3 regions of the Mesorhizobium sp. M0621 genome follow, and region 2 is predicted to be linked to each of the others. Evidence: predicted binding sites of a transcription regulator. Region 2 holds the regulator's gene; each other region holds the start of a gene.

Region 1 (10,941 bases), on a different contig from region 2:
GCCGCAACGCCTTTTACCGCGCCGACCCGCAGGGGCTCGCACCCTTGCTCTCCTGGATCGAGCGCTACCGGACCTTCTGGCCGGAACGCATCGAAAGACTGAAGGCGGTTTTGAAGGACATGGACCAATGACGAACGTTCGATCGATGAAGGCCGACCAAAACCATCGCGAAATCTCTCCCGATGCGATCGAGTTCGAGTACGACCTTGCCGAGCCGCCGGAGAAGGTATGGCGGGCCCTGACCGTGCCGGAGCTGCTCGCCGCCTGGATGATGCCGAACGACATCAGGCCGGAGACCGGCAATCGTTTTGCCTTCGCCGGGCCGGATGCACCGATCGAATGCGAAATCCTCGACGCCGAGCCGGAGAAGCTGCTGCGCTATTCCTGGCGGGAGCAGCCAGGCGACGCCGCGCGGCAGGATCCGCTCGACAGCCCATTGGACAGCCCATTGGACAGCATTGTCACCTTCACACTTGCCCGAACCGTTTCCGGCGGCACTCATCTGCGCATCGTTCATGACGGCTTCGCCCGCAAGGCAATGCCCGCGATCGCCATGGCGGGCGCCAGCTGCCGGCTTTCGCTCGACGCAAACGGTTCATGCAAGCCAATCGCCGCGAACACGCCTCGCCGCTTGCTGCGTGCAGCCTGAACAAGGACGATGGAGAGAAGATCATGAGCGGTGCTGCCAGCCTGGTGCCGATGGTAATCGAGCAATCGAGCCGCGGCGAACGCGCCTTCGATATCTTTTCGCGACTGTTGCGCGAACGCATTGTCTTCATCAATGGCGAGATCAACGACGACATCTCGGCGTTGGTCTGCGCGCAGTTGCTGTCGCTGGAATCGGACAATCCCGACAAGGAGATCTCGCTCTACATCAACTCGCCGGGCGGCGTGGTGACAAGCGGCTTCGCCATCTACGACACGATGCAATACATCAGCTGCCCGGTGTCCACCGTGTGCATGGGCTTTGCCGCCTCGATGGCCTCGTTCCTGCTGATGGCAGGCACAGCCGGGCGTCGTATCTCACTGCCGAATGCCACCATCCTGCTGCATCAGCCGCTGGGCGGGTTCCAGGGCCAGGCCTCCGACATCCAGCGCCATGCCGAGCGCATCATCCAGACGAAACGGCACATGGCCGAACTCTATGCGCAGCATTGCGGCCGCACCTATGAAGAAGTCGAACGCACGCTGGACCGCGACCACTTCATGACCGCCCGCGAGGCCCAGGCCTGGGGCATCGTCGACCACGTTTTCGACACGCGCAAAAAGGCGGCATAAAACCAGGGCCGGTTTCTTGCCGGCTCTCATGCATGTCGCCCAAAAGTGGCCCCGGTTTGAATCCGTTCAAACGCGACGCGCTTTGGACGATTTGACGATGCCGGTCTGGTCCCATCGCCGGCACGCCACTATAGTCCTGGGATGACTTACACTCATCCGCCCAGAACATTGCACCGTGTCATCGCAATTGTAGCGCTCGCGTGTCTCTTGAGCGGCACGGCCTTCGCCGACGACAGCTTGGCGCAGGCGCATAAAGGCGCCCTGCCCGGCGTGACCGGCGATTATCGCATCGCCCAGCCGGCTCCTCGGCCCGAACCCGATGACGCATTTCCCGGCAACGGCAATGGCCAGTTCAAGATCGGCGATACGGATGTCAGGATTTCCGGCAGCATCACCGTCGATGTCGGCGCCGGCTCAATCGGGCAGCCGCGCCACTGATAGTGGTGCCGGCGTGCTGCGCTGGCATATCGCCAACAAGACAATCCGCACATAAAGCGGCCCCGCCGTGCTTTGCGCAAACGGACGGGGCCTTTTTGGATCTCAAATCCAACTTCTACCGGGGGCGTACTGCCGGCATTTGATTTCGGATGCAACGCGGCGTCAGCCGACGATCCGACTGCAGTCTCTGATTTTTACGGGGTATGGCAGGTCACGGTTTGTCGGGTGGCGCAGACGCTAAACCCTGGCACTTATGCCTGCCGCCGCTCCAGTAACAACTGGAACCCTGTGGGACGATCCGGTGGCGTCATAGCTCCGCTCCTTTTTGTCCATTGCGACGTTGTCGTCCGAAGCACAAATCGCTAATGCCTGCGGCGTCTCGCAGGCCGCCTCCGGGCGGCGAGACCATCGAAAGACGGCCGGCTTCGTTGACTGCCGAAGCTTGCCTCCAGGAACGGGCGCGCGTCAAGCTTCAATAGCCGGTTACCGAAAAATGTGATCGCCGGGAGGTTACGTGCAAGTCAGTTTTTGCACAGCTTTGTCAGGAGCGTGTTCGGTCTTTGTTCTTTCTACTTGCCCGTTCACGCGAAAGACGCTTAAACGCTTTTGTCGGGAATTGTGGCGTCTCTCGACGTGGCGGCAAAACTACCTACATAGGGGATGGTTGGGAAAACCCGCCATTCCAGGAAATTCCAGATTCTGAGGCGGCGACCGGCGATGGCCGACCATAAATATCTTTCCATTCGCGGGGCGCGCGAACACAATCTGAAGAATGTCGATCTCGACCTGCCGCGTGACAGCCTGATTGTCATGACCGGCTTGTCGGGTTCCGGCAAGTCGTCGCTTGCCTTCGACACCATCTATGCCGAAGGCCAGCGCCGCTATGTCGAAAGCCTTTCGGCCTACGCACGGCAATTCCTCGAAATGATGCAGAAGCCGGATGTCGACCAGATCGACGGCCTGTCGCCTGCCATCTCGATCGAGCAGAAGACCACCTCGAAGAACCCGCGTTCGACGGTCGGCACCGTCACCGAGATCTACGACTACATGCGCCTGCTGTTTGCGCGCGTTGGCATTCCCTATTCGCCGGCCACCGGCCTGCCGATCGAGAGCCAGACAGTTTCGCAGATGGTCGACCGCGTGCTGGCGGTCGAGGAAGGCACCCGCCTGTTCATCCTGGCGCCGATGGTGCGCGGCCGCAAAGGCGAGTACCGCAAGGAACTGCTGGAGCTGCAGAAAAAGGGCTTTCAGCGCGTCAAGGTCGATGGCGTCTTCTATGAAATCGCCGACGTGCCGGCGCTGGACAAGAAGTACAAGCATGACCTCGACGTCGTCGTCGACCGCATCGTCGTGCGCGGCGATCTGGCGACACGGCTTGCCGACTCCATCGAAACCGCACTGAAGCTGGCCGATGGGTTGGCGGTCGCCGAATTCGCCGACAAGCCGCTCGACTCCAGCCAGACCGGCGAGGATTCGGTCAATAAGTCGAAGAACGAGACGCATGAGCGCATCCTGTTCTCGGAAAAATTTGCTTGCCCGGTCTCCGGCTTCACCATTCCGGAAATCGAACCGCGCTTGTTCTCGTTCAACAATCCGTTCGGCGCCTGCCCGACCTGCGACGGTCTCGGCAGCCAGCGCGCCATCGACGGCAATCTGATCGTGCCGGACGAAAACATCTCGCTGCGCGACGGCGCCGTCAGCCCCTGGGCCAAATCGACCTCGCCCTATTACGCGCAGACGCTGGAAGCGCTCGGCAAGGCTTATGGCTTCAAGCTCGGCGACAAGTTCAGGGATCTGACCGAGGAGGCAAAGGAAGCCATCCTGCGCGGCACCGGCGAGCGCGAAATCACCTTCCAGTATGATGACGGCCTGCGCTCCTACAAGACCACCAAGACCTTTGAAGGCGTCATTCCCAATCTCGAGCGGCGCTGGAAAGAGACCGAATCCGCCTGGATGCGCGAAGAAATCGAGCGCTTCATGTCGGCCACGCCCTGCCCGGTTTGCAAGGGCTACCGCCTGAAGCCCGAGTCGCTGGCCGTGAAAATCGCCGGCAAGCACATCGGCGAAGTCACCGAGCTTTCCATCCGCAAGGCCGACCAGTGGTTCACCGACCTGCCTGCATCGCTCAACGACAAGCAGAACGAGATCGCGGTTCGGGTCTTGAAGGAGATTCGCGAGCGGCTGCGCTTCCTCAACGATGTCGGGCTCGACTATCTCACTTTGTCGCGCAATTCCGGCACGCTGTCGGGCGGCGAAAGCCAGCGCATCCGGCTGGCGTCGCAGATCGGCTCCGGTCTCACCGGCGTGCTCTATGTGCTGGACGAGCCGTCGATCGGCCTGCATCAGCGCGACAATGCGCGCCTGCTCGATACGCTCAAGCACCTGCGCGACATCGGCAACACGGTGATCGTCGTCGAGCATGACGAGGACGCCATCCTGCATGCCGACTATGTCGTCGACATGGGTCCGGCCGCCGGCATCCATGGCGGCGAGATCATCGCCCAGGGCACGCCGCAGCAAGTCATGGCCAATCCCAATTCGATCACCGGCAAATATTTGTCGGGCGCGCTCGAAGTGGCGACGCCCGGCGCGCGCCGCGAGGCGAAGAAAAACCGCCGCCTGAAAATCGTCGGCGCGCGCGGCAACAATTTGAAGAACGTCACCGCCGAAATCCCGCTCGGCACCTTCACCGCTGTTACCGGCGTGTCGGGCGGCGGCAAGTCGACCTTCCTGATCGAGACCCTGTTCAAGGCCGCCTCGCGCCGCATCATGGGCTCGCGCGAGCACCCGGCCGATCATGACCGCATCGAGGGTCTCGAATTCCTCGACAAGGTCATCGATATCGACCAGTCACCCATCGGACGAACCCCGCGCAGCAATCCCGCCACCTATACCGGCGCCTTCACGCCGATCCGCGACTGGTTCGCCGGCCTGCCCGAAGCCAAGGCGCGTGGCTATCAGCCCGGCCGCTTCTCGTTCAACGTCAAGGGCGGCCGCTGCGAAGCCTGCCAGGGCGACGGCGTCATCAAGATCGAGATGCATTTCCTCCCCGACGTCTACGTCACCTGCGACGTCTGCCACGGCAAGCGCTACAACAGAGAGACGCTCGACGTTCTGTTCAAGGGGAAGTCGATCGCCGACGTGCTCGACATGACCGTCGAGGAAGGCGTCGATTTCTTCGCCGCCGTGCCCGGCGTGCGCGACAAGCTCGACACGCTGAAGCAGGTCGGCCTCGGCTATATCCATATTGGCCAGCAGGCGACGACGCTGTCGGGCGGCGAAGCGCAGCGCATCAAGCTCGCCAAGGAACTGTCGCGCAAGGCGACCGGCAAGACGCTCTACATTCTCGACGAGCCGACCACCGGCCTGCATTTCCACGACGTCGCCAAGCTGTTGGAAGTGCTGCATGAGTTGGTCGACCAGGGCAACACGGTGGTCGTCATCGAGCACAATCTCGAGGTGGTCAAGACCGCCGACTGGGTGCTCGACCTCGGCCCCGAAGGCGGCGACGGCGGCGGCGAACTGGTCGCCTCCGGCACGCCGGAAGCGATCGTGCGCGAGAAGCGCAGCTACACCGGCCAATTCCTCAAGGAGCTGCTGGAGCGGCGCCCCGGAGGCAAGCGCGAAGCGGCGGAGTGATGATCGGACCGGTTAGCGCCTAGGAGAGCTTTTGAATGACAATCAGAAGGGCGCGGGCTGGTGATCTCCAGACAGTCATCTCGCTGACTGAAGCAGCCTATGCCCCCTACACTGCCCTGTTCGGCGCACAGCCGATCCCGGTCACCGAGGATTATGCGCCGCGCATCGCGCGTGGCGAGGTCTGGCTTCTGGAGAGCGACGACGAACTGGCCGGAGCGATCACGCTGGAGCGGCATGACGATCACGCGATGATCTTCTCCGTCGCCGTCGCACCAGGACTTCAAGGCAAAGGGTTCGGCATCGCCCTGCTCAAACACGCGGATGAGCAGACGCGCTTGTGGCGCCTGCCCGAGGTGCGGCTCTACACCAATGCCAGGATGGAGCGGAACATCGCGCTCTATCTGGCCTATGGTTTCCATGAAACGGGTCGCCGGCCCAATCCCTATCGGCCAGGCTGGGTGCTCGTCGACATGGCAAAACCGGTCGACGAAACCACGACGACCTGACTTTTCTGAATTCAGCCAGGCTTTTGAATTGGGAGGATGACAATGAGCACATCGGGAACAATCCGCGCCGGCATGGGCGGCTGGACCTTCGAGCCTTGGGATACGTCCTTCTATCCCGACAAGCTTTCCAAGGCCAAGCAGCTGAACTACGCCACTCGGCAGGTGCCGAGCATCGAGGTCAACGGCACCTATTATTCCAGCTTCAAGGAGCCGACCTTCGTCAAATGGGCCCGCGAGGCGCCGGACGGTTTCGTCTATGCGCTGAAAGGCAACCGCTTCGTCACCAACCGGCGCGTGCTCGGCGAGGCCGGCGAATCGATGATGCGCTTCCTCGGCTCGGGCGTTGCCGCGCTCGGCGAAAAGCTCGGGCCGATCCTGTGGCAGTTCGCGCCGACGAAAAAGTTCGATCCGGACGATTTCGAAGCTTTTTTGAAACTGCTCCCGGAAAAGCAGGACGGCGTCGCGCTGCGCCACGCGGTCGAGGTGCGCAACGACAGTTTTGTCGTGCCGGAATTCGTAGCGCTGGTGCGCAAATACAAGGTCGCGATCGTCTATGCCGACCATGCCAAATACCCCGACATCGCCGACGTTACCGGTGATTTCGTCTATGCACGGCTGCAGACAGGCAGCGACGACAATCCCGATTGCTACACACCAAAGGGCCTTGATGAATGGGCGGCGCGAGCAAAGACCTGGGCGGAGGGCAAGCAGCCGGCCGACCTGCGGCGTGCCGATCCCGCTACCGATGCACCGGTCCAGCCGCGCGACGTGTTCGTCTACTTCATCACCGAGGGCAAGGTGCGCGCGCCGTTCGGCGCCATGGCGCTGATGAAGCGCGTGAATTAAAGCGGCCTCTGCCCGGCGCCTTACCTTGTTGTTGGAACTTCCCCGACGCCTTGATCGTTCTATCCTCGCAGGCGGCGACGCGTGCGACATCGCGAACGCTTAGCCACCGATCCCGCAAGTCCCTGCATCGGATGCAGGGACTTGAAGAAGGGCAAGGACAAATGGCTGTCATCCTCTTCGGTGCATTGCTTACTGTCGCCGGCGTTGTGTACATGGCAGGCGCCGTTCTCTGGCGCGGGCGGCTTAGCGATCCTGCGCCTGTAGTTCCGGATCGCCCGATACCAAACCTCGCAACACCAGGCCCGACGCTCGAGCCACGCCGGCGGGGGCTCGGTTTCCTCGGCTTGTCGCAGAATTGGCCAGGCCTGTTGATGATGGGGGTCGGCCTAGCCCTGCTGTTGTTGTCGGCGCTCTTCTGACGCAGCGGAATCATGGCATCTTCGCCACCGTCGTAACCTTATCGATACCTCCTTGCTGCATGAATCCAGACTGGCCAAGTCACCGATCTGGGCCGCTGCGGGCAAGGACGAGGGGCATGTCGCTCGACTACACTTCACTTCTGCTGGCTGTCGGGTTTTCCGCCGCCTGCCTGAGCCTGACATTGTTCGGCATGTGGCTGACCGCTCGCACGGAGAAATTCCTGCTGACATGGGCGATCAGCCTGGTGTTCGTGGTCGGCGACATTTTTGCCTATGACGCCTATATCGACATGCCTGGGCGCCTGCTCGGCATCACGACCCTTGCCCTGCTCCTGCTTGGCTTCTCGACCATGCTAGGCGCCGCCTATCAGTTCAGAACCGGCGGGTCGCCAATGCCGCGAACGGTGCTTGGCGGCGCCATTTCGCTGGTCGTGACGTTGCCTTCCATGGCTCTTGGCTATGACGGGTTGGGCTTCATGCTCGAAAACGCCTTGGCCGCATTGCTTCTGTTCGCAACGGCGTTCGAATACTGGAAAGGCCGCGACGAAGCCCCTGCCCTGACGATCGGCATCACCACACTCTATTCGGCCACGGCCACGTCCTTCGTTCTGTGCGCCATGGTTCTTGCGTGGGATGGAAAGCTGATCCTTGGGCATGCGCCCAGCAACTGGGCCGAGGAGCTGAGCCTCATCATCGTCATCGCCAGCATGACCGGCATCGGAGCGCTTTCCCTGGCTCTCAATCAGGGGCGTCTGGCCAGGCATCACCGCCGCAACGCGCTGACCGATCCGCTGACCGGCCTTCTCAATCGCCGTGCCCTGTTCGACCTGCATGGCGATGCGCCGGTCGGCGCCTTCACGGCCGTGGTGGTGTTCGACCTCGACGGCTTCAAGGCCATCAACGACGAATTCGGCCATGCCGCCGGCGATGAAGTGCTGAGGGTGTTCGCCAGGGACCTCGCCGGCAACCTTCGCCCGGCCGACGTCGCCGCGCGCATGGGCGGCGAGGAATTCGCGCTGGTGCTGAAGCGGACCTTGCCCGAAACGGTGGAAGCCACCGCAGAAACCATACGGGCAGCTTTCGCCGCGCGTCGCATCGAAACCGAGACCGGCTCGCTGATATGCACGGTCAGTGCCGGTTTTGCCTTCGGCACCAAAGAGGGCCTCAGCTTCGACAAGGTGCTCAGCGCCGCCGACAAGGCACTCTACGCCGCCAAGCGCGGCGGCCGCAACCGCGTCACCGCCTCGGCATTCCGGCGCGCGGGTTAGACCACACGCATCGACCACAGCTACGACCGGGACGAGCGAATGCGGCTCTTATGCCGCCATGACGATTTCATTGAAGGCATCCAGGTCGACATAGAAGACCTTGGTGATTTCCTCGATCAGGTCGTCGTGGCCGTAGCCTTGGGACTTCAAGATGTTGATGGCGGTGATGATATCGACGCGCTCGGTAAGCCGCCGCTTCTGGTAGTCCTCGACGTAACGTTCCATGACTGTCCCTTGGCCTGTGTGCCCAAACGCGTTGAACGACAAAGATCGCAGGAGGGAAGCTAGGAAGCCTTGCTTGCGTGAAACTTGCCCGGTGCTAGCCGCGCCCTCGATCTGCGATGAACCAGACTGATACGGAAGTGGCCGACTCACAAAAGCCCTGTGAAAGACTAGCACGCAGTCTATGGTGCACCAGTGACGCAGATGGCTGATCGAAGAAATATTGGACTTGCCAAGGACTTCGGATCGACAACTGAAGTCCAGCGACGATTCTACACCGTCAGGAACTTGCGTACATCAGCACGGTCTAAATCTTCCGCCGGGCCGGTATGGACGATCAGGCCCCGGTCCATGATGTTGACCTCGTCGGCAAGCTCGCGGCAGAAATCGAGATATTGTTCGACCAAAAGCACGGCGATGCCGGCTTGGTCGCGCAAATAGCGGATGGCACGGCCGATATCCTTGATGATCGACGGCTGTATGCCCTCGGTCGGTTCGTCGAGCACCAGCAGCTTCGGCCGCATCACCAGGGCCCTGCCAATGGCGAGCTGCTGCTGCTGGCCTCCGGAAAGGTCTCCGCCACGGCGGCCGAGCATCTGTTTGAGCACCGGGAACAATTCGAAGACATGCGGCGGAATGTTGCGGTCGGCCCGCTTCAGCGGCGCGAAGCCCGATTCGAGATTTTCCCGTACGGTGAGCAGCGGAAAGATTTCCCTGCCCTGCGGTACGAATGCGATGCCCGACCGGGCGCGGTCATACGCCGCGCTCCGGTCGAGCGCCTTCCCCTCGAAGGCAACGCTTCCGCTCGTCAGCCGGTGGTGGCCGACGATCGATCTCATCAAACTGGTCTTGCCGACGCCGTTGCGGCCGAGCACGCAAGTAATCTTGCCGGCGCCGGCCTTCATCGACACGCCGCGCAGCGCCTGGGCGGCGCCGTAGTGCAGCGTGGCATTGGAAATTTCGAGCATGTCAGCGCCTTCTCCAGAACCTGAGGAGGGACAGATCGAAATGATGGAATTGAACCCGCCACACCATGCTCATCTCCCCAGATAAACTTCGACGACGCGCTCGTCGGCCGAAACGAAATCGAGTGTGCCTTCCGACAGCACCGAGCCCTCGTGCAGGCAGGTTACCTTGACGCCGAGTTCGCGCACGAAATGCATGTCGTGCTCGACGACGATGACCGAATGGTCGCGCGCAATATCCTTCAGCAGCCGCGCGGTTTCCTCGGTCTCGGCATCGGTCATGCCGGCGACCGGCTCGTCGACCAGAAGCAGCTTCGGATCCTGCGCAAGCAGCATGCCGATCTCGAGCCACTGCTTTTGTCCATGGCTCAGATTTGCCGCCAGTTCGTTACGCTTGTCGCCAAGCCGGATGATGCCGAGAATGTCGTCGATCTGCCGCGTCTCGGCGGCCGAGCGGCGATGAAACAGTGCCGGGAAGATCGAGCGCGGCCCCTTCAGCGCCAGCATCAGGTTTTCCTCGATCGTGTGGCTTTCGAAGACGGTCGGCTTCTGGAATTTGCGGCCGATGCCCATCATGGCGATCTCGGCTTCGTCATGCTTGGTGAGATCCACCTGGCCGTCGAAGAAAACCTCGCCCTCGTCGGGCCGCGTCTTGCCGGTGACGATGTCCATCATCGTCGTCTTGCCGGCGCCGTTGGGACCGATGATGGCGCGCATCTCGCCCTTGTCGAGCACCAGCGACAGGTTGTTGATGGCACGAAAGCCATCGAAGGAGACCGAGACGCCGTCGAGATAGAGGATCGTGTTCGACTTCGACATGGTCGCTCACTCCGCCGGCTGCGGTTCGGGGCTGGTCGCGGACCAGTCGCCGGGCGTTCTCGCCTCGCTGCGAACGATCTTCGCCGGCGGCGGAACGTCGACATCGGTGCCCGCTTTCTCGGCAATCGAGGCTGCCCGCAGCGCCTTGGCGTTGCCACGCCAGGAATCCCACATGCCGATGATGCCCTTGGGCAGCAAAAGCGTGACGGCGACGAACAGCCCACCCAATGCAAACAGCCAGAATTCCGGCAGCACGCCGGTGAACCAGGATTTGCCGGCATTGACCAGCAGCGCACCGATGATCGGTCCGACAATGGTGCCGCGACCGCCGACGGCGGCCCACACGACGACTTCGATCGAATTGGCCGGCTCGAACTCACCCGGATTGATGATGCCGACCTGCGGCACGTAGAGCGCGCCGGCGATGCCGGCCATGACAGCCGAGATGGTGAAGGCGAACAGCTTTACGTTCTCCGCCCGCCAGCCGAGGAAGCGCGTGCGGCTCTCGGCGTCGCGCACCGCCATCAGCAACTTGCCGTAT
Region 2 (10,941 bases):
CGTCGGCTTCATGTTCGCGCCAGCGCACCATCCGGCGATGAAGCATGTCGGTCCGACCCGCGTCGAACTCGGCACCCGCACCATCTTCAACCTGCTCGGGCCCCTCTCCAATCCGGCCGGCGTCAAGCGGCAGATGGTCGGTGTGTTCCTGCCGGAATGGATCCTGCCGGTGGCCGAGACGCTGAAGGCGCTGGGCGCCGAGCATGCCTGGGTTGCCCATGGCGACGGCTATGACGAGATCACCACCACCGGCGAGACGCAGGTCGCCGAACTGATCGGCGGCGAGATACGCAGCTTCACGCTGACGCCTGAAGCGGTTGGGTTGGCGCGCCACAGCAAGGATGAATTGCGCGGCGGCGACGCGGACTACAACGCCAAGGCATTGCGCGATATGTTGGGCGGGGCTGCCGGTGCCTATCGCGACACAGTGCTGATGAATGCCGGTGCCGGGCTGGTGGTGGCGGGCAAGGCGACGACGCTTGGCGACGGCATCGTGACGGCGGCGCAAGCCATCGACAGCGGCCGGGCGCTGCAGGTGCTCGACAGGCTGGTCGAGATTTCGAACGGATAGAACGTGTCTGACATTCTTCGCAAGATCGAGGCCTACAAGCGCGACGAGATCGCTGCGGCAAAGGCACGCGTGCCGCTCGCCGAGATCAAGGCGCGAGCGAAGGATGCCGATGCACCGCGCGGCTTTCTTGCCGCGCTCGAAGCGAAGCGCAAATCCGGCGCTTTTGCACTGATCGCCGAGATCAAGAAAGCGAGCCCATCCAAGGGCCTGATCCGCGCCGATTTCGACCCGCCAGCGCTGGCACAGGCCTATGCGAAAGGCGGTGCCGCCTGTCTTTCGGTACTGACCGATGCGCCGTCTTTCCAGGGCGCGCCGGAATTTCTCACCAGGGCGCGAGCCGCCGTCGCCCTGCCCGCGCTGCGCAAGGATTTCCTGTTCGATCCGTATCAGGTCTACGAAGCCCGCGCCTGGGGCGCGGATGCCATCCTGATCATCATGGCCAGCGTCGACGACGCCTTGGCCAGCGACCTCGAATCGACGGCGTTCGAACTCGGCATGGATGCGCTGGTCGAAGTGCATGACGAGGCCGAGACGCAGCGCGCACTGAAGCTGTCGTCGCGGCTGATCGGTATCAACAACCGCAATCTGCGCACATTCGAGACCAGCCTCGACACCTCTGTGCGGCTGGCGACGATGGTGCCGGCCGACCGCTTGCTGATAAGCGAAAGCGGTATTTTCTCACATGACGATTGCCTCAGGCTGCAAAAGAGCGACATCGGCACCTTTCTGGTCGGCGAGAGCCTGATGCGGCAACAGGACGTCACCACGGCGACCCGCCTGCTGCTGACAGGCAAGGCTTGGGCCGAGGCGATCTGACGATGGCGGCCGCCCTCACCCATCTCGGCGCGCAGGGCGAGGCCAATATGGTCGATGTCGGCGACAAGGCGGAGACGACGCGCACGGCGATCGCCGAGGGCTTTGTCGCGATGAGGCCCGAGACCTTGAAAATGATCCTCGCCGGCAACGCCAAGAAGGGCGACGTGCTCGGCACCGCGCGCATCGCCGGCATCATGGCGGCGAAGAAGACGCATGACCTGATCCCGCTCTGCCATCCGCTGCTTCTGACCAAGGTTTCCGTCGACATCGAGCCGGACCATGTTCTGCCCGGCCTGAAGGTCACGGCACTGGCGCGCGTCACCGGCAAGACAGGCGTGGAGATGGAAGCGCTGACCGCCGCTTCGGTCGCCTGCCTGACCATCTACGATATGGCCAAGGCGGTGGACCGCGCCATGGTCATCTCCGGCATTCGGCTGGTCGAAAAGACCGGCGGCAAGTCGGGCGCGTACAAGGCAGGCGCCTGATGGCGCTGGTTCCAATCGCCGAAGCGCTCGAGCGCCTGCTCGAGGGTGCGGCACCTTTGGCCGGCGAAAGCGTCCCCCTCTTCGAGGCGGTGGATCGCGTGCTGGCGGAACCGGTCGTGGCACTTCGCACCCAACCGCCCTTCAACGCTTCCGCCATGGATGGCTACGCGGCGCGCGCCGCCGATGTGGCGTCGGTGCCGTCGAGACTTTCGGTGATCGGCATGGCACCGGCCGGGCGTGGCTTTGATGGCACGGTCGGCAAGGCCCAGGCGGTGCGCATCTTCACCGGCGCGCCCTTGCCCGAAGGCGCCGACACCATCGTCATCCAGGAGAATGTCCGGAATCTCGGCGGTGGCGACGTCGAAGTGATCGAACCCACCGCTGAAGGACGTAACATTCGCCGCGTCGGGCTCGATTTTTCAAAAGGCGACGTGTTGCTGGAAAAAGGCCGGGTGCTCGACCCGGCGGCCCTGTCGCTGGCGGCATCGGCGAACCACCCACGGGTCGCCGTGGTGAAACGGCCGCTGGTCGCCATCATCGCCACCGGCGACGAATTGTTGCCGCCCGGCAGCGAACTTGGGCCCGACCAGATCATTTCGTCCAATGCCTATGGCGTTGCCGCGACAGCGCAATCGGTCGGCGCCCGCGCGCTCGATCTCGGCATAGCCGCCGACCGCAAGGAAGCCATCGCCGCGCTGGTCAGACAAGCGGTCACTGCCGGCGCGGATGTCATCGTGACGCTGGGTGGTGCCTCGGTCGGTGATCACGACCTGATCCACGACGTGCTGACCGGCGAAGGCATGACGCTCGGCTTCTGGAAGATCGCCATGCGCCCCGGCAAGCCGCTGATGTTCGGCCGCCTCGGCGACATCAGATGCATCGGCCTGCCCGGCAACCCGGTGGCAAGCCTAGTCTGCTCGCAGCTGTTCCTCAAACCGCTGCTGGCGCGGCTCGGCGGCCGCGATCATCGCCAGGACATTCGACCGGCGCGATTGGGCGCCGCAATGCCGGCCAATGACCTGCGCCAGGATTATGTGCGGGCCGTGGTCCGGGAAGATGACGGCGCGCTGGTGGCAACGCCGTTCGGCATCCAGGATTCCTCGATGCTGAGAATGCTGGCCGACGCCAATGGGTTGATCGTGCGGGCGCCGTTTGCCCCCGCTGCGGCCGCAGGCGATGCTTGCAGCGTGCTGATGCTGCGCTGAAGAAGTTCTGGCAAGCCTTTAATAAAGCTGTGAAAATTTAAATTGGTTGCTCCGAGATCAAGGCCCGTGTCAGCGGATGCGCCGGATCGGCAAGCCCGTTGACGATGTTGAAATGATGCCGGTCGGGCTCGACGACGGTGCTGGTCGCCGCACCGAGGCCGGTCCAAATGTTGGCAAGCAGCGCGTTCTGGCGAAGAAACTCGGCGCGCTCGCCACCACCGGCCCAGCAGGTGATGCGGGCGCCGTCCATGGGTCGCAGCAGCGCCGGGCTTTCAGCCAGCGCCTCCTCTTCGTCGATTGCCAGTGCCTTGTTCATCCCGGTGCGCATGAGCGGACGCAGGTCGTGGAGGCCTGAAATCGAAACGACATGGCGTATGCGCCGCGCCACATCGGCCGCCAGAGGCGTTGATATCGTCACCATTCGGGTGGCGAGATGGCCGCCGGCCGAATGTCCGGTCAGCATCAGCGGCCCGTCGATCATTGCCGCTGCCTTGTCGATAGCCGCGCCGATTTCCCCGACTATACCTGCAATGCGTATGTCCGGGCACAGCGTGTAGGACGGCATCGCCACGGCAAAACCGCTGCTGACCGCGCCATTGGCGAGATGCGACCACAAACTCTTGTCGGTCTCCAGCCAGTAACCGCCATGGATGACCACCACCAGCCCCTCGGGCGCGGCAGTGGGAAGGAAAAGATCAAGCCGATTGCGCCGCCCGTCACCATAGGCGATGTCGAACTGTGCCCGCCCCTCCGCCGAGAGCGCATCACGAAATGCTTGCGCCGGCTCTGCCCACGCGGCCGGCCAGCGGTCGCTACCGGCGATGTTCGCGCCGTTGGCATAGGCATCGTCCCAATCGACAACGTGACGTTCGAACATCTGCGCCCTCCACCAAAAACGGCATCGCTTCTGAGCTAGCAATGGCCAGCGCAATGCCGTGCGTCAATGCTTCAGAGCCAAAACATTTTAGGCTTGAAACAAATTTCGACTGGTGCGATCCTGCTATGACGAACAGCCGACAAAATGGGAGGTCCGCTGTGCTGCCCCAAACCTGCAGACATCAGCCCTTTCGAGTGGCGACGTCGAGCAAGGTGCGACTGGCAGAAGCCTCCTCGGGAAAAGTAGGACACCTTCTCCACCACACCGGCCAGACGCCTCGCGCACTGGCCAGGCAGCAGACGGGATAGCGGCGACATGCTTGGGCCTTCAGCGCATATCGACACATTCACACGCGATCACCTGCCACCTCCGGAGCAATGGCCGGATTTCCTGCTCGACGGCTTTCACTATCCCGAACGTCTCAATGCCGGCGTCGAACTGACCGACCGGCTGGTCGAGAAGGGCCTCGGTGACCACACCGCGCTGATCGGCAATGGCCGCCGCCGCACCTACAAGGAACTGTCCGACTGGACGAACAGGCTGGCCCACGCGCTGGTCGAGAATTATGGCGTCAAGCCGGGCAACCGGGTGTTGATCCGCTCCGCCAACAACCCCGCCATGGTCGCCTGCTGGCTGGCCGCCACCAAGGTCGGCGCCGTGGTCGTCAACACCATGCCGATGCTGCGCGCCGGCGAGCTTGCCAAGATCGTCGACAAGGCGGAAATCACCGTCGCGCTCTGCGACACCAGGCTGATGGACGAGATGACCGCCTGCGCCAAGGACAGCGCGTTCCTCAAACAGGTCATCGGCTTCGACGGCATCGCCAATCATGATGCCGAACTCGACCGTGTCGCTCTCGACAAGCCGGTTACCTTCACCGCCGTCGAAACCGGCCGCGACGATGTCGCGCTGCTCGGCTTCACCTCGGGCACGACAGGCGTGCCGAAGGCGACGATGCATTTCCACCGTGATCTCCTGATCATCGCCGACGCCTACGCCCGCGAAATCCTCCGGGTAACGCCGGACGACATCTTCGTCGGCTCGCCGCCGCTGGCCTTCACCTTCGGCCTTGGCGGGCTCGCCATCTTCCCGCTCCGCTTCGGGGCGGCGGCGACGCTGCTGGAACAGGCGACGCCGCCCAACATGATCCACATCATCGAGACCTATAAGGCGACCATCTCCTTCACCGCGCCGACCGCCTACCGCGCCATGCTGAAGGCCATGGATGAAGGGGCCGACCTGTCATCGCTGCGCGTCGCCGTTTCGGCCGGCGAGACCTTGCCCGCTCCGGTTTTCGAGGAGTGGACGCAAAAAACCGGCAAGCCGATTCTCGACGGCATCGGCGCCACCGAAATGCTGCACATCTTCATCTCCAACCGTTTTGGCGACATGAAGCCCGCGTCGACCGGCAAGCCGGTGGGCGGTTACGAGGCGCGCATCGTCGATGATGAGATGCGGGAGGTGCCGCGCGGCGCGACCGGCAGGCTGGCGGTGCGCGGGCCGACCGGCTGCCGCTACATGGCCGATGACAGGCAGAAGGAATACGTCCGCGACGGCTGGAACCTCACCGGCGACACTTTCACCCAGGACGAAGACGGCTTCTTTCATTTCGCCGCGCGCTCCGACGACATGATCGTCAGCGCCGGCTACAACATCGCCGGGCCTGAGGTCGAGGCGGCACTGCTGTCGCATCCGGACGTCGCCGAATGCGCGGTGATCGGCGCGGACGATGCCGGGCGCGGCCAGATCGTCGAGGCGCATGTTGTGCTGGTGCAGGGCGTCGCGCCTGACGCGTTGACCACCAAGCGCCTGCAGGACCATGTCAAGGCAACGATCGCACCCTATAAATACCCGCGATCGGTGAAATTCATCGCCGCCCTGCCCAAGACCCAGACCGGCAAGATCCAGCGCTTCCGGCTGCGCACGGAGAAAATCAATTGAGCGAGCCCTACGATCCGGCGTCCGAAGGCGCACAGATGTCGTTCAAGGAGCGCATGTCCTACAGCGACTATCTGCACCTGGAGAAAGTGCTGGAGGCCCAGACGCCGCTGTCGTCGGCGCATGACGAGATGCTGTTCATCATCCAGCACCAGACCTCTGAACTCTGGATGAAGCTCGCTCTGCACGAGATCGGCGCCGCGATCCGTTCGATCCGCGCCGACCGCCTCGAGCCGAGCTTCAAGATGCTGTCGCGCGTCGCCCGCATCTTCGAGCAGTTGAACAACGCCTGGGACGTGCTGCGGACGATGACGCCCAGCGAATACACCGAGTTCCGCGACGCGCTCGGGCAGTCCTCGGGTTTCCAGTCCTGGCAGTATCGTGCCATCGAATTCATGGCAGGCAACCGCAACCTTGCCATGCTCGGGCCGCACAAGCACCGACCGGACCTCAGCGGAAAGCTGGAGGCGATCCTGGCAGAGCCGTCGCTCTACGACGAGGCGCTACTGCTTTTGGCGCGCAACGGATTCGACATCGGTGCCGACGCCAGGCGCACGGACTGGCGTGGGACACGAACCGAGAATGAAGAGGTCCTGGTCGCCTGGCAGACCATTTACCGCGACCCGCAGCGCTACTGGATGTTCTACGAGCTGGCCGAGAAACTGGTCGACTTCGAGGATTATTTCCGCCGCTGGCGCTTCAACCATGTCACCACGGTCGAACGCATCATCGGCCTGAAACGCGGCACCGGCGGTACATCGGGTGCCTCGTATCTCAAGAAGATGCTTGAGGTCGTGCTGTTTCCGGAGCTGTGGACCGTCCGCACCCGGCTCTGACATCATCGAAATGAGAACAGGCATACCGAGGGGACGCGCTTGTGGCGGAAAACCCTTCGCGAACAACCGAGGATTGACCGACCATGTGTGGAATTCCTGATCTCGCTGCGATCGAAGCGATGGATGCCACGGATCCGCTGCGTGCCATGCGCGACCGTTTCATTCTGCCGGAGGGGGTGATCTATCTCGATGGCAATTCTCTCGGGGCAGCGTCGCATGCCGTTTTCGGCGAGCTGCAGCAGGCGGCGACCAAGGAATGGGCCCAGGATCTCATCCGGGCCTGGAATACGGCCGGATGGTTCGAGATGCCGGTCGAACTCGGTGATCAGCTTGGACGCCTGATCGGAGCCGCGGCCGGCCAGACCGTCGTCTGCGACACGACATCGACCAACATCTACAAGGTGTTGCATGCGGCGATGGAGATGCGGCCCGGCCGGTTGGCCATCGTCGCCGAGGGTGACAGTTTTCCCACCGACCTGTACATCGCCGAAGGCGTGGCCTCGACCCGGGATGGCGCCTTGCTGCGTCTCGCGGGCGTCGACGCACCAACCATTGAAGAACTGATCGATGAAAGCGTCGCGGTGGTGCTGGTCAACCACGTCAATTACAAATCCGGTGAACTGCGCGACATGGCGGCGCTGACGCGCAAGGCTCATGCGGCCGGAGCGCTGATCGTCTGGGATCTATGCCACACCGCGGGCGCTCTGCCGGTCGAGCTCGACCGCGCAAATGCCGATTTCGCTGTCGGCTGCACCTACAAGTACCTCAACGGCGGTCCGGGCGCGCCGGCCTTCATCTATGCCGCCCAGCGCCACCATGGCGAGATCAGCCAGCCACTCAGCGGCTGGTGGGGGCATGCACGCCCCTTTGCCTTCGAACGGGGTTATGTGGCCGGCACCGGCATCCGCCGCTTTCTGTGCGGCACGCAGCCGGTCCTGTCGATGCGGGCGCTCAAAGGTGCGCTTGCCATCTGGAACGACGTCGACATGGCGGCATTGCGAAAGAAGAGCGTCGCGCTGACCGAACTGTTCATCCAGCTCGTCGAGGCGAAGTGCGGCGCCTATGGTCTCACGCTGGAGAGCACCCGCGACGCGACCAGGCGCGGCAGCCAGGTGTCGTTCCTTCACGATCATGGCTATCAAATCATGCGGGCGCTGATCGAGCGGGGGGTGATCGGTGACTTCCGCGCGCCATCGACCATCCGTTTCGGCTTCACGCCACTCTATGTCGGCTACAAGGATGTGTGGCTGGCGGTTGAGGTGCTGGAAGACATTCTGCGCACGGGTGCATGGAAGGACCAGCGTTTCGCCGTCAAGGAGGCCGTTACCTGACGCAGCCGTCCCGACGATCTGTTGTCGCCGGCCTTGCCCCTTGGTCGGATGACGGAGGACGAATTTCCAGCTCGCAAATGAGTTCGCCGCTGGTGGCCGCGCTGATTGCAGTTATTAACCAAGGTTGGCATTTTGGCTTCGTTTCGTTCACGGCAAACGAATGCCCGGAATGCCCACCGTCGAGGGCCTATCGCAACTCATGCCAGGCCTGAGCTTGGGATGGGCCACAGGCTATTAACCATAACAATTTCAATGCCGGCAAGCGCATTGCGACGGGATGCAGCCGTCGGCGAGGCCTGGCAGCGAGCTGCCAATAATTTCGATCCCCTTAATAAATTCATTAAACTTTAAACAGTTGCGGAACACAACTGGAACAGATAGTGTTTGTTCTGGGTTTGTTTTCTGATTCTGGTTTTAGGTACCCTGGGGGCCGCCATGCTGACACGCAAGCAACACGAACTGCTGATGTTCATCCATGAACGCCTGAAGGAAAGCGGCATTCCGCCATCCTTCGACGAGATGAAGGAGGCGCTCGACCTTGCCTCCAAATCCGGAATTCATCGACTGATCACGGCTCTGGAAGAGCGCGGCTTCATTCGCCGGCTGCCCAACCGGGCACGCGCGCTGGAAGTGCTGCGGTTGCCGGACTCGATCGCGCCCGGCCTCAACGCGGCGAAAAAGTTCTCGCCAAGCGTCATCCAGGGCAGTCTTGGTCAGACCAGTCTCGGTCAGGGCGGCCTTGGCCGGCAGATCAAGCCGGCGTCTTCGCGGATGCCTTCGGCCGGCAATGACGACGACGTGGTCTCCGCCGTGTCGATCCCGGTGATGGGTCGTATCGCCGCCGGTGTGCCGATCGACGCCATCCAGCATCAGACACATTCGATCTCGGTGCCGCCGGACATGATCATGGGCGGCGAGCACTATGCCCTGGAGGTCAAGGGCGACTCGATGATCGAGGCCGGCATCTTCGACGGCGATACCGTCATCATCCGCAATGCCGATACGGCCAGCCCCGGCGAGATCATCGTGGCGCTGGTGGATGAAGAGGAAGCGACGCTGAAGCGGTTCCGCCGCAAGGGCGCCTCGATTGCTCTCGAAGCAGCCAATCCGGCCTATGAGACCCGGATTTTCGGGCCCGACAGGGTCAAGGTGCAAGGCAAGCTCGTTGGCCTGATCCGCCGCTACTGAGGCGGCTGCGGTTTAATCGCTGGCTTCTCGGGTCTCTTGAAGGGCGGCAGTCCCCTCGCCTCACGCGAGAATTTGCGTTGTACGTGCCAGGGTCGATATGGCCTGTCCACGGCGAAGCTGATTGTCGCTGGTGTGGTCGCCGATTGGCGATCGAAGAAGACGGCAGCACTGCCTTTGCGGGCCAGTTGCCGCTTGGTGATGACGAGAACCAGCGGGTTGTGACAGGCGTCATATGCCGTCGCGTCATTGATGACGATCAGGTCGGCGAAGCCGCAGGCTTTCCAGGTGTCCTTTCGATCCTCGACATAGGCAATGAATGCACCGGACGGATGCCTGGCGAGACAAACGCCTGATGTGCAATAGAACGGCGCTCCCGGCGGCATTTCAGCGGCATCCCTGACGTCGAATTGGCCATCGCCTTCGTTGAACACCTCCGGCATGACGATGGTTTCGGATGTCAGCGCGCGTTTCCAATTGTCCACGGTGAATTCGTTCGGGCGCGCGCGGCTGACGGCAAGTTCGCCACCGCCGATCGGCAACGCAACCAGCCTTGCGTCCTCCGAGATCAGCACGTCAGGTGCGCGCGTATCCGAGACGGTCAGCAGGCCGGCAAGCGCGAAGGGAAGAGCCGCGAGCCGCAGCCATGTCGTCGCCATCGTCGCGATGACCAGGGCAATCGCCACCAGCAGGACAGACTGCTGAGAAATCAGTCCAACCGCATCGACGGGCGAACGCTCGGAGATCCAGCCCGATATGGCGATCATCAGCGTCAGTCCCTTGCCCATCAGGTAGAGGGCCGGCCAGTCCAACCCGAACGGCATCAGCAACGCGCTGGCGACGGCCAGAAACATCACGACTGTCACGATGGGCATGATGGCCAGATTGGCGAACAGGCTGAGCGGCGACACACGCTGAAAATGCCAGATGGCAAACAGCGCCGTGGCGCCGCCGGCGATGATGGAAGTCATGGAAAGGCCGCCCGCCGCCAGCAGGAATTTTCGCGTCAGGAAACTGGGCAGCGATCGCTTTGGCGGCGGTGGTCTCGCCTTTCCTGCACGATGATCCGCCCAGCCGGCGTAGGCGCCGACGAGTGCGGCGGTCGCGGCGAAGGACATCTGGAAACTCGGGCCGACCACCTCGTGCGGCGACACCACAATGACGGCGATTGCCGAAATTGCCAGATTGCGCATCGTCAGCGCCGCTCGATCGAACAGCACGGCAATCAGCATCACCGCCAGCATGATGAAACTGCGCTCGGCGGCAACGACGACGCCGGAAATGATGAGATAGGCGGCGATCGAGAAAAGTGCCGCGGCGGCGGCATATTTTTTTACCGGACGACGCGCGGAAAAGTCCGGAAACAAGGCGAAGGCGCCGCGCAGCAAACCCATGATGGTGCCGGCGACCAACGCCATGTGCAGTCCGGAAATAGAGATGATGTGGTAGATGCCGGTACGCCGCATCGCTTCATTGATTTCATCGGGAATGCCGGCGCGTACGCCGACGATCAGCGCCGCGGCGATCTCGCCTTCGGCGCCACCGACGCTGCCCCTGATGTGGTCGGCAATCGCTTCACGGGCTTTTTCTATCCCCGAGGAAAGGCGGGCCGCCAGCGGCATATAGTCGTCGGTGACGACGAGTTTTGGATTGCCGAGAAAGAACCCGCTGCCGCCGATGCCGGCGAAATAGCTGTC
Region 3 (8,330 bases), on a different contig from region 2:
GAAATTGACGTCGACGTCGCGAATGTCGACGCCATGGTCGCGCGCGTCGCGCACCAGCTGGGCCGGCTGGTAAAATCCCATAGGCTGCGAATTCAGGATCGCGGCGCAGAACACGTCGGGATAGAAGGTCTTGAACCAGCAGGAGGCATAGACCAGCAGCGCGAAGGAGGCGGCGTGGCTTTCGGGAAAGCCGTATTCGCCAAAACCCTCGATCTGCTTGAAGCAGCGCTCGGCGAAGTCCTTGGTGTATCCCTTGTCAACCATGCCGTCGATCATGCGCCGGCGATAATTGCCGATCGTGCCGGTGCGCTTGAAGGTGGCCATGGCGCGGCGCAGTTCATCGGCCTCGCCCGGCCTGAAACCGCCGGCGACGATGGCGATCTTCATCGCCTGTTCCTGGAACAGCGGCACGCCAAGCGTCTTGCTGAGGATCGCCTCCAGCTCCGGCTTCTGATATTCGGGTTTTTCCTTGCCTTGCCGGCGGCGCAGATAGGGATGGACCATGTCGCCCTGGATCGGACCCGGCCGGACGATCGCCACTTCGATGACGAGATCATAAAAATTGTCCGGCTTGAGACGCGGCAGCATCGACATCTGGGCGCGGGATTCAATCTGGAAGACGCCGAGCGTGTCGGCGCGGCAGATCATGTCGTAGACATTTCTATCCTCGGGCGGCAACGTGGCCAGCACATAGGGCCGGCCATATTTATCCCGTGCATTGGGATAGTGCTCCTCCAGCAAGGTGAAGGCGCGTTTCAGGCAGGTCAGCATGCCGAGCGCCAGCACGTCCACTTTCAGGATCTTCACCGCGTCGAGATCATCCTTGTCCCATTCGACCATCTTGCGCTCGTCCATCGCCGTCTTGACGATGGGCACGATCTCGTCGAGCCGGTCCCTGGTGATGACGAAGCCGCCGACATGCTGCGACAGGTGGCGGGGAAAACCCATGATCTCGTTGGCGCGTTCCAATACATGCCGCGACACCGGATCGGTGCGGTCGAGGCCGCCGGCGCGAGCTTCCTTCTCGCCGAGTTCCGAGGTCGACCAGCCCCAGATCGAACCGGACAATGACCCCCTGACATCCTCCGACAGGCCCATTGCCTTGGAGACTTCGCGCAGCGCCGAGCGGCCGCGATAGCTGATGACGGCGGCGGCCAGTGCCGTGCGCTTGGTGCTGTACTTCGTATAGATGTACTGCATCACCTCTTCGCGTCGCTCATGCTCGAAATCGACGTCGATATCCGGCGGTTCGTTCCTCTCCTCGGAAATGAAGCGCTCGAACAGCGTGTCGATCCTGTCCGGGCCGACTTCTGTGATGCCGATGCAGAAGCAGACGATCGAATTGGCGGCCGAACCGCGCCCCTGGCAGAGAATGTCCTGGCTGCGGGCGAACTTGACGATGTCGTAGACGGTCAGGAAATAGCGGGCGTAGTTGAGGCGCTCTATCAGAGCGAGCTCTTCCGCGATGCGCTTGGTCACCGAAGCGGGCACACCTGCGGGATAACGCTCGGCAGCCCCCTCCCGTGCCAGCCGTTCCAGCTCGGCCTGCGGCCCGAGACCCGATTCCGTCGGTTCGTCGGGGTAGTTGTACTGGAGATCGCTCAACGAAAAAGTCAGCTCCTGCGCAAATCGCAAGGTTTCGGCCAGTGCCTGCGGATGCCTGCGGAACAGGCGCGCCATCTCCATTGGCGGCCTCAGGTGGCGTTCGGCATTGGCGGCCAGTTGCAGCCCGACCTCGGAGACGGGTGTGTTGAGGCGGATCGCGGTCAGCACGTCCTGCAGCGGGCGCCGTTCGGCCGTGTGGTAGAGGACGTCGTTGGTCGCCATCAGCGGGATGCCGGCGCTCTCGGCAAACGCCGCTGCCTGCTCGATCCGGAAACGGTCATTGCCGGCATAGTCGGGTGAAACGCCAAGCCGCAGGTTCCGGCCGAAACGATGCTTGAGATCACGAAGCAAGGCGAGACGGTCTTGCGGACCCGCCGACAGATCGGGCAGGACCGCCAGCGACATCAGATCCCCCCATTCGAGCAGGTCGCTGCGCTGGAGAAGGGTGGCGCCCTTTTCGTTCTCGTCGCGCAGGTTGGCCTGGGTGAGCATGCGGCACAGATGTCCCCAGCCCTTGCGGTCCCTGGGATAGGCGAGAATGTCCGGCGTGCCATCGCCAAAAACCAGCCGACAGCCGGGGTGATAGGAAAGCTTTTCCACCTTGGCCTGCTGCCAGGCGCGCACCACACCGGCCACCGTGTTGCGGTCGGCAAGCCCGATCGCGGAAAAGCCCAGAAGCTTGGCGGCGACCACCAACTCCTCCGGCTTGGAAGCGCCGCGCAGGAAGGAGAAATTCGACTGGATGCCGAACTCGGCATAGGGAATGACGGTCAGCGCGTTCATGCAAAGACCCCATGCAGGAACCAGCGCGGCGGGACCTGCGAGGCGCCGCCGTAAAGGCCTTGCCTATAGAGCCAGTAGCGGCGGCCGTCGGCATCCTCGATGCGGAAATAGTCGCGCGTCGATGCCGCCTCGTCGCTCGGCGACTCGCGCCACCATTCGGCGGCGATGCGCTCCGGCCCCTCGGCCCGCGTCACCCGGTAGAGCGCGCGGCGCCAGCGGAAGTTCAGCGGCGGCCCCTCGGGCATTTCGGTGGCCGGCACGTCGATGGGTTCGGGCGAGCGGAACAGCCGGATCGGCCGTTCCGGCGGGAAGATAATCATCGGCGCCTGCAGTCTGTCCGGTTTCTTCGGCGGCGTGGTCCGGCGCGGGGCTTCGGTGAAGGGGATGGTGGCGACGGCGCGCTCCGGCAGATGGCTTTCGACGGCAACCGGCTGCAGGACCGCGCCATCGCCGAGCCGGGCGCGGATGCGGTCGGCGAACAGCGCGATATCGGCGCCGTCGTCGATCACCTCGCCGGCAAGATCGGCCTGCTGCATGTCGATAGCGGCTGATGTCAGCACCGAAAGCCGCACCAGATCGAAGCCATAGCCGGCATCGATATCCTGTTCGAGCGCGGCCAGCCGCTCATGGAACAATTTCTGGATCAGCATGGGTTCGCGCATCGGCCGCGAGGTGCCGATGGCGATGCGGCTGACGGCGCCGTCGACGCGAAAGAGCAGCAACGCCAGCGTCCTGGCGCCTTCGCCGCGACGCTCGAGGTCGATCTTCAAGGTCGTCGCCAGCATGCCCACCAGCCGTTCTATGTCCTCGGTCAAGGTGACGGGCTCGGCCAGATGGCGTTCGACCGAAAGCGGCGCGACGGGCAGCCGCGGCGACACGGCCTCGTCGAGACGGCCAAGCGCCTGGTCGAGGCGCAGGAGCAGCAAGGCGCCGAAGCGGCGGGCGAGCGGCGCGCGCGGTGCCGCCATGACGGCGCCCGCCGTGCGCAGGCCGACGCTTTCCAGGCTGGCGCGGGTCGCCGGCTCGATGCGCAGTGCGGCCAGCGGCAGGGGTGCCAGCAGCGCTTCCTCCTCGCCGCCATCGACGATGCGGTCACCGGCAAACCGTGCCGCCGCCCAAGCCGCGCCCGGTGTCGCGGCAAGCCCGGCGCGGACGTCGAAACCCTGATGGAAAAAGCGCGACAGGATGTCGTCGAGCATGGCGCGTTCGCCGCCGAACAGATGGGTGCAGCCGGTGACGTCGAGAAACAGGCCGTCCGCCCCGTCCAGCGCCACCAGCGGGGTGTAGCGGTCGCACCAGTCGGCAAGACCTTCGAGCAGGCGCCGGTCGGCCTCCGGATCGGCCTCGACGATGTCGATCGACGGATGCATGGCGCGCGCATCGGCAATGCCCATATCGCGCTTCAAGTGCAGTGCTTCAGCCCGCTCGTCGAGGGCCGAGATGCGCTGCGCGTTGCGGTCGCGATGGCTGATCACGAGCGGTGGGTGAGATGGCGGCAGGTGATCCGACGACCGGGAACGCCAGGACCGCCCCAGACGCTGCCGCAGGATCCTTTCCACGGCCAGATAGGGAAACCACAGGGACAGGATTCTTTGCCCGGCCTCTTTCCTCGCCCCTTCTTTCGTCGCTCGTTCTTTCGTCGAATGCGCGTTCATCGGGGTTCCACTCCAGTGTGAATTGTCCAGGCAAGGCCGTGCGGCTCTTGCCGATGGTGAGGATAAAGGCCGGGTGGCCGATCGAGCCGGCGAGCGGCCCGGCGATGGTGTCGCGCGGTACCGCTGGCGCCGACGCGACGATGAGCCGGACGGGGGCCGCCGTCGGCTCGGGCTCGGCCGCCTGCCGCAGCAGGAACACCGGCCGGCCCGCACCTTGGGCCCGCGCATGCAGCCGGCGCGTCGCGGTCAGGTCCAGCCGCTGCGGATTGCCGCGAATTTCCAAGATGACGGCGGCGAGCGCCGTCATCCGGGCAGCCTCCTCGGCGACCCACAGCGCATCGACAAGTCGGGGCGCCTCGGAAAACAGCAATTGTTCCGGCTGGATGCCGAACGAGGCATGAAGCCCCCTGGCGTAGGGAAAGCCGGCTTCGCGGAAGATTTCCGTGGTGCCGATCCACAGCACCGGCAGTTCTGGCGTCCGCTTGAGGATCAGGCTGGTGAGCGACAGGGCGAAGCCGGCGACAGCCCCGGCATCGCGGGTTTGCGTGCCATGGAATTCGCTCAAGGCTGCCTTGGGCAGGCCACCGCTCAAGGCGGCATCGAGCCGCTCGACACCGATGGGCAGGAAAGCATCCGGCAAAGCCGCGGCAATGCCGCGCCGGACGATTGTGAGATCGGTATTGGGCGTGACACCCGTGCTGGCGTCAGCATCAGGGGTCGCTGCGGCCGGCGCCTGCAGGCGCTCGGGCAGCGTTCCCTCGATTTTCGCGATCTGGCGGCGCAGGGCAAAAACAGTTTCCCGCGCCACGGCGGTCATCGCCATGACGGTCAGCTTCCACTCACAATTGTTCCTGTTATGTTCTTATAGATTCCAGAGCGCGTCCCAAGAGTCAAGCTGAGTCATGGGGAATTTATTCCTGTCGTGTGGGTTTGTCTGAGACGTGCGGCCGCCAGTCATTTGCCGAGTCCTGTGTGAAAGCCTATATGCCGGGATCAAAGGACAAAGCATGGCCCGCATCTACAAGACCCGCACCTGGCATGACGAACTCTCGCCCTCGATGGACGAAATGGAGTTCCTGGCGCTGGAGGCCTATGCCCATCTGCCGGAGGATTTTCGCAAGCTGACCGGCGAGATCGTCATCCAGATCGCCGAGTTCCCGACCGACGAGATCATGGACGATCTGTCGCTGGAAACGCCCTTCGACCTGCTCGGCCTGTTCGAAGGACGCGGCATCGCCGAGCGCTGGAATCCGCAGACCGGCGAAGGCCCGAACCGCATCACGCTCTACCGCCGCGCCATCCTCGACTACTGGTCCGAGAACGAGGAAACGCTGGGCGACATCGTCACCCACGTGCTGATCCACGAGATCGGCCACCATTTTGGGCTGTCCGATGACGATATGGAGAGGATCGAAGAGGCGGCTGAGTAACTGGTTCCTACGCCGCGTGAAATGTCCACTCCTCTCAAGTCTCTCTCAAGTCGGTCCAGAACTCAGCGGCGGCAAAGGCTTCTAAGATTTCGCTTCAGACAGGTCGGTCATCCGGCTGACGAAAAGATGCAGCGCCTTGTGCACGGCGAGCGATGGCGGCTCGGACGGATGCCACTGCGAAAAATGACCATCAACCACCATTCGTGCCAAGCCATAGACAAATGCACGAGCGGCAAGAACCAGATGATCGAAGTCCGTGTTCGCAGCCAACCGACCCTGTTGTTGCGCCTGAGTCAGCAGGTCGATCATCTTCCGGCGAATGGCTTCATTCTGACCCCGAAGACTGTCCGACCCGTCGAAATCAATCAGCGTTCGGGAGCTGATGACCTGGAAATGCGTGGGATTGGCAATCGCCCATTCCAGATAGCCTTGTCCGATTGCTTCGAAGGCCACGATGGGATCTTCGCTGTCGACTTCTGAAAGTGCATTGGTGACGGCCTCTGTCAGCCGGCTCATGGCCTGTTCGGCGACCGCGGTCAGCAGCGCTGTTTTCGATTGAAAATGCCGGAAGGGCGCGCCGGGGGAAACGCCGGCTCGCTTTGCGGCTTCGCGCACGCTCACATTGTCGGGGCCGCCTTCCTCGACAAGTTGAATTGCAGCATCGATCAACGTGTCCCGCAAATTGCCATGGTGGTAGCTGGTGCGGCGAGGCGTCTTGGCTTCTGCCATTTCTTTCCTTTGTTTCGTAGAACTGCTTCACGCGTCCGTAGCATGAATACCGAAATTTATGTAATCAACGTTTACAACCCCAGCAAGAGCATGTAATCACTGATTACAAATGGGATCGGAACAGGCCTGCGGTCTTCGCGGCTGCCGTTTTCCCAGATGAGGAGACGAACATGCTCGCCACGACCGCCGAACCCCGCCGTCCGCAATCGCTCATTTCGCTTCACAGTTCAGCCGAAGAACCTCAGGAGAATTCCACGGCTGTCCAGTCGAGCGCGGCTGTGCCCAGCGCTACGCTTTATCGGCTTGCCGCCATCGCCGGGGCGGGGAGCGCGCTTATTCTTCTGGTCAACGCGGCCAAACGCAGCTCGCTCATCGCGACCACCGATCTGACGCAACTTCTCGCGCCAGTCGCCGAGATATTGGCGCTTGGTCTTGTCGTAGGCCTGTTTCTTGCGTTTGGCCGGCGCGCGGGCCTGTTCGGCACGATCGCGTTTGTCATCAACTTCGTTGCATTGGCAAGTTTGGTCGGTGTGGAAGTGGTGATCAATCTCGTATTTTCGAAGCTTCCGCTGACAACCATCACCGACCTGCGCGCCGGGCCACTCGGACTGGCTCTGGTTGCCAGTTCAGTTCTTTTTCTGCTTGGGACGCCGGCGTTTGTAATCTCTCTTGTCGTTGCAAGAGGTGTGCCGCGCATTCCACTCGCTCTCTATTTCATTGGCGCGATGCCTATCGCTCTCCGTGCGTTCGTGCCGGAGTTGGCTCTTGACCTGGGCTTGGTGACGCTTGCGGCAGCGATCGCCTGGCTGGCCGGGTGGCTGTGGATGCGAGCGCCGACTACCAGTCGCTGAGCTTGGTGTCCGGTCCGTATTCCTGTCCGTCGATATCCTTCACGACGGCCTGGCCGCAGCACATGGTCTTGGCCTTCTTGTCGAAGGCATAGGTCGGCGAGCCGAACAGGTGCCAGCCCTTGTTCAGCGCCGCCGTCACCTTGTGGCAAAAGCTGGCGTCGTCCGGGCCGGTCAGAAAGCGGTAGAGTTTCATCGGGTTGGTTCCTGTCGTGAGTAGCCCGCAAGCACAGGGCTGATATCATGCGCCGATGGCGGCTGCCTTCGCCAGCAGTTTTTCGGCCTGCGCCAGGTGCAACCGCTCGACCATTCTTCCGTTCAGCGCAATCACCCCTTTGCCGGCATTTTCGGAAAGCGCGAAGGCTTCTTTCACCGAGCGCGCCTCGGCCACCGCCTCGGGCGACGGTGCAAAGGCTCGATTGGCGGCTTCGATCTGGGCCGGGTGGATAAGCGATTTGCCGTCGAACCCCATGGCAGCGGCTTCCGCGCATTCGCGAGCAAAGACGTCGAGATCGCGGAAATCGTTGGAGACGCCGTCGAGCATGTCGAGGCCGCCGGCGCGCGCGGCCAGCAGCATCTGCATCAGCCAGGGCACGAGATAGCGCCGGTCAGGCGTGACCAGCACGCCGGTCTCCTTGACCAGATCATTCGTTCCGGCAACGAAACAGTCAAGCCGCGAGGCCGGATCGCGGCCAAGCTCGGCAATGGCGCCGATGTTGAGCATGGCCTTGGGCGTCTCGATCATCGCCCATAGTTTCACCGCATCGGGGGCAAAATTTTCGTCGAGCACGTCGCCGACTTCCAGAATGTCGCGCGGCGTGTCGACCTTGGGCAGCAGGAGGCCGTCAGGCTCGCATTTGGCCATGGCAAGCAGATCGTCGGCGCCCCATTCGCTGGACAGCGCGTTGACACGCACGATCATCTCGCAGCGGCGGCCAATATCGTTGGCAACCGGACGTTTGGCCAAAATGCCCGCCAGTTTTTCGCGGGCGGCAATCTTGTCGGCCGGTGCGACGGCGTCTTCGAGGTCGATGATGATTGCGTCGCAGGAAAGCTGCGCGATCTTGGCCAGCGCCTTGTCGTTGGAGGCCGGGACGTAGAGCACGGAACGGCGCGGGCGATAGGTTTCGGTCATCTCAAATCTATGCCGCGTGTGGTTGGTCGAGGCAAGCGCGTGCATTAAGCTCGATCTCCCCCCTCGTGGGGGAGATGTCCGGCAGGACAGAGGGGGGCGCTGTCCTGCCGACCTCTCAAGACCTGGGTTCCTCGCCCCCGCAAAG

The links. Region 2 encodes LexA, which represses DNA repair genes until DNA is damaged. Its sites were predicted from a motif close to TGTTCNNNNTGTGTTCNG; they were not measured.
Region 1: uvrA (excinuclease ABC subunit UvrA) is a predicted target of LexA. The motif match lies at 2,267-2,284, and genes of this name have one in related genera.
Region 3: NKI38_RS32750 (ImuA family protein) is a predicted target of LexA. The motif match lies at 4,890-4,907, and genes of this name have one in related genera.

Annotation. Positions count from the first base shown of each region.
Region 1 is NZ_JAMYQF010000013.1:353-11,293, forward strand. It holds gene NKI38_RS11720 (ArsR/SmtB family transcription factor) at 1-131, shown strand, start outside; gene NKI38_RS11725 (SRPBCC family protein) at 128-649, shown strand; gene NKI38_RS11730 (ATP-dependent Clp protease proteolytic subunit) at 673-1,278, shown strand; gene NKI38_RS11735 (hypothetical protein) at 1,486-1,716, shown strand; gene uvrA (excinuclease ABC subunit UvrA) at 2,434-5,355, shown strand; gene NKI38_RS11745 (GNAT family N-acetyltransferase) at 5,391-5,861, shown strand; gene NKI38_RS11750 (DUF72 domain-containing protein) at 5,904-6,707, shown strand; gene NKI38_RS11755 (sensor domain-containing diguanylate cyclase) at 7,243-8,394, shown strand; gene NKI38_RS11760 (hypothetical protein) at 8,443-8,619, opposite strand; gene urtE (urea ABC transporter ATP-binding subunit UrtE) at 8,889-9,584, opposite strand; gene urtD (urea ABC transporter ATP-binding protein UrtD) at 9,654-10,400, opposite strand; gene urtC (urea ABC transporter permease subunit UrtC) at 10,407-10,941, opposite strand, start outside.
Region 2 is NZ_JAMYQF010000042.1:14,257-25,197, reverse strand. It holds gene trpD (anthranilate phosphoribosyltransferase) at 1-571, shown strand, start outside; gene trpC (indole-3-glycerol phosphate synthase TrpC) at 575-1,387, shown strand; gene moaC (cyclic pyranopterin monophosphate synthase MoaC) at 1,390-1,872, shown strand; gene NKI38_RS24070 (molybdopterin molybdotransferase MoeA) at 1,872-3,077, shown strand; gene NKI38_RS24065 (hormone-sensitive lipase) at 3,115-3,954, opposite strand; gene NKI38_RS24060 (AMP-binding protein) at 4,270-5,895, shown strand; gene kynA (tryptophan 2,3-dioxygenase) at 5,892-6,728, shown strand; gene kynU (kynureninase) at 6,812-8,059, shown strand; gene lexA (transcriptional repressor LexA) at 8,495-9,247, shown strand; gene NKI38_RS24040 (ComEC/Rec2 family competence protein) at 9,241-10,941, opposite strand, start outside.
Region 3 is NZ_JAMYQF010000099.1:140-8,469, reverse strand. It holds gene NKI38_RS32760 (error-prone DNA polymerase) at 1-2,388, opposite strand, end outside; gene NKI38_RS32755 (DUF6504 family protein) at 2,385-3,863, opposite strand; gene NKI38_RS32750 (ImuA family protein) at 3,805-4,866, opposite strand; gene NKI38_RS32745 (metallopeptidase family protein) at 5,051-5,473, shown strand; gene NKI38_RS32740 (TetR/AcrR family transcriptional regulator) at 5,555-6,202, opposite strand; gene NKI38_RS32735 (hypothetical protein) at 6,373-7,053, shown strand; gene NKI38_RS32730 (DUF1737 domain-containing protein) at 7,040-7,246, opposite strand; gene NKI38_RS32725 (HpcH/HpaI aldolase/citrate lyase family protein) at 7,292-8,185, opposite strand.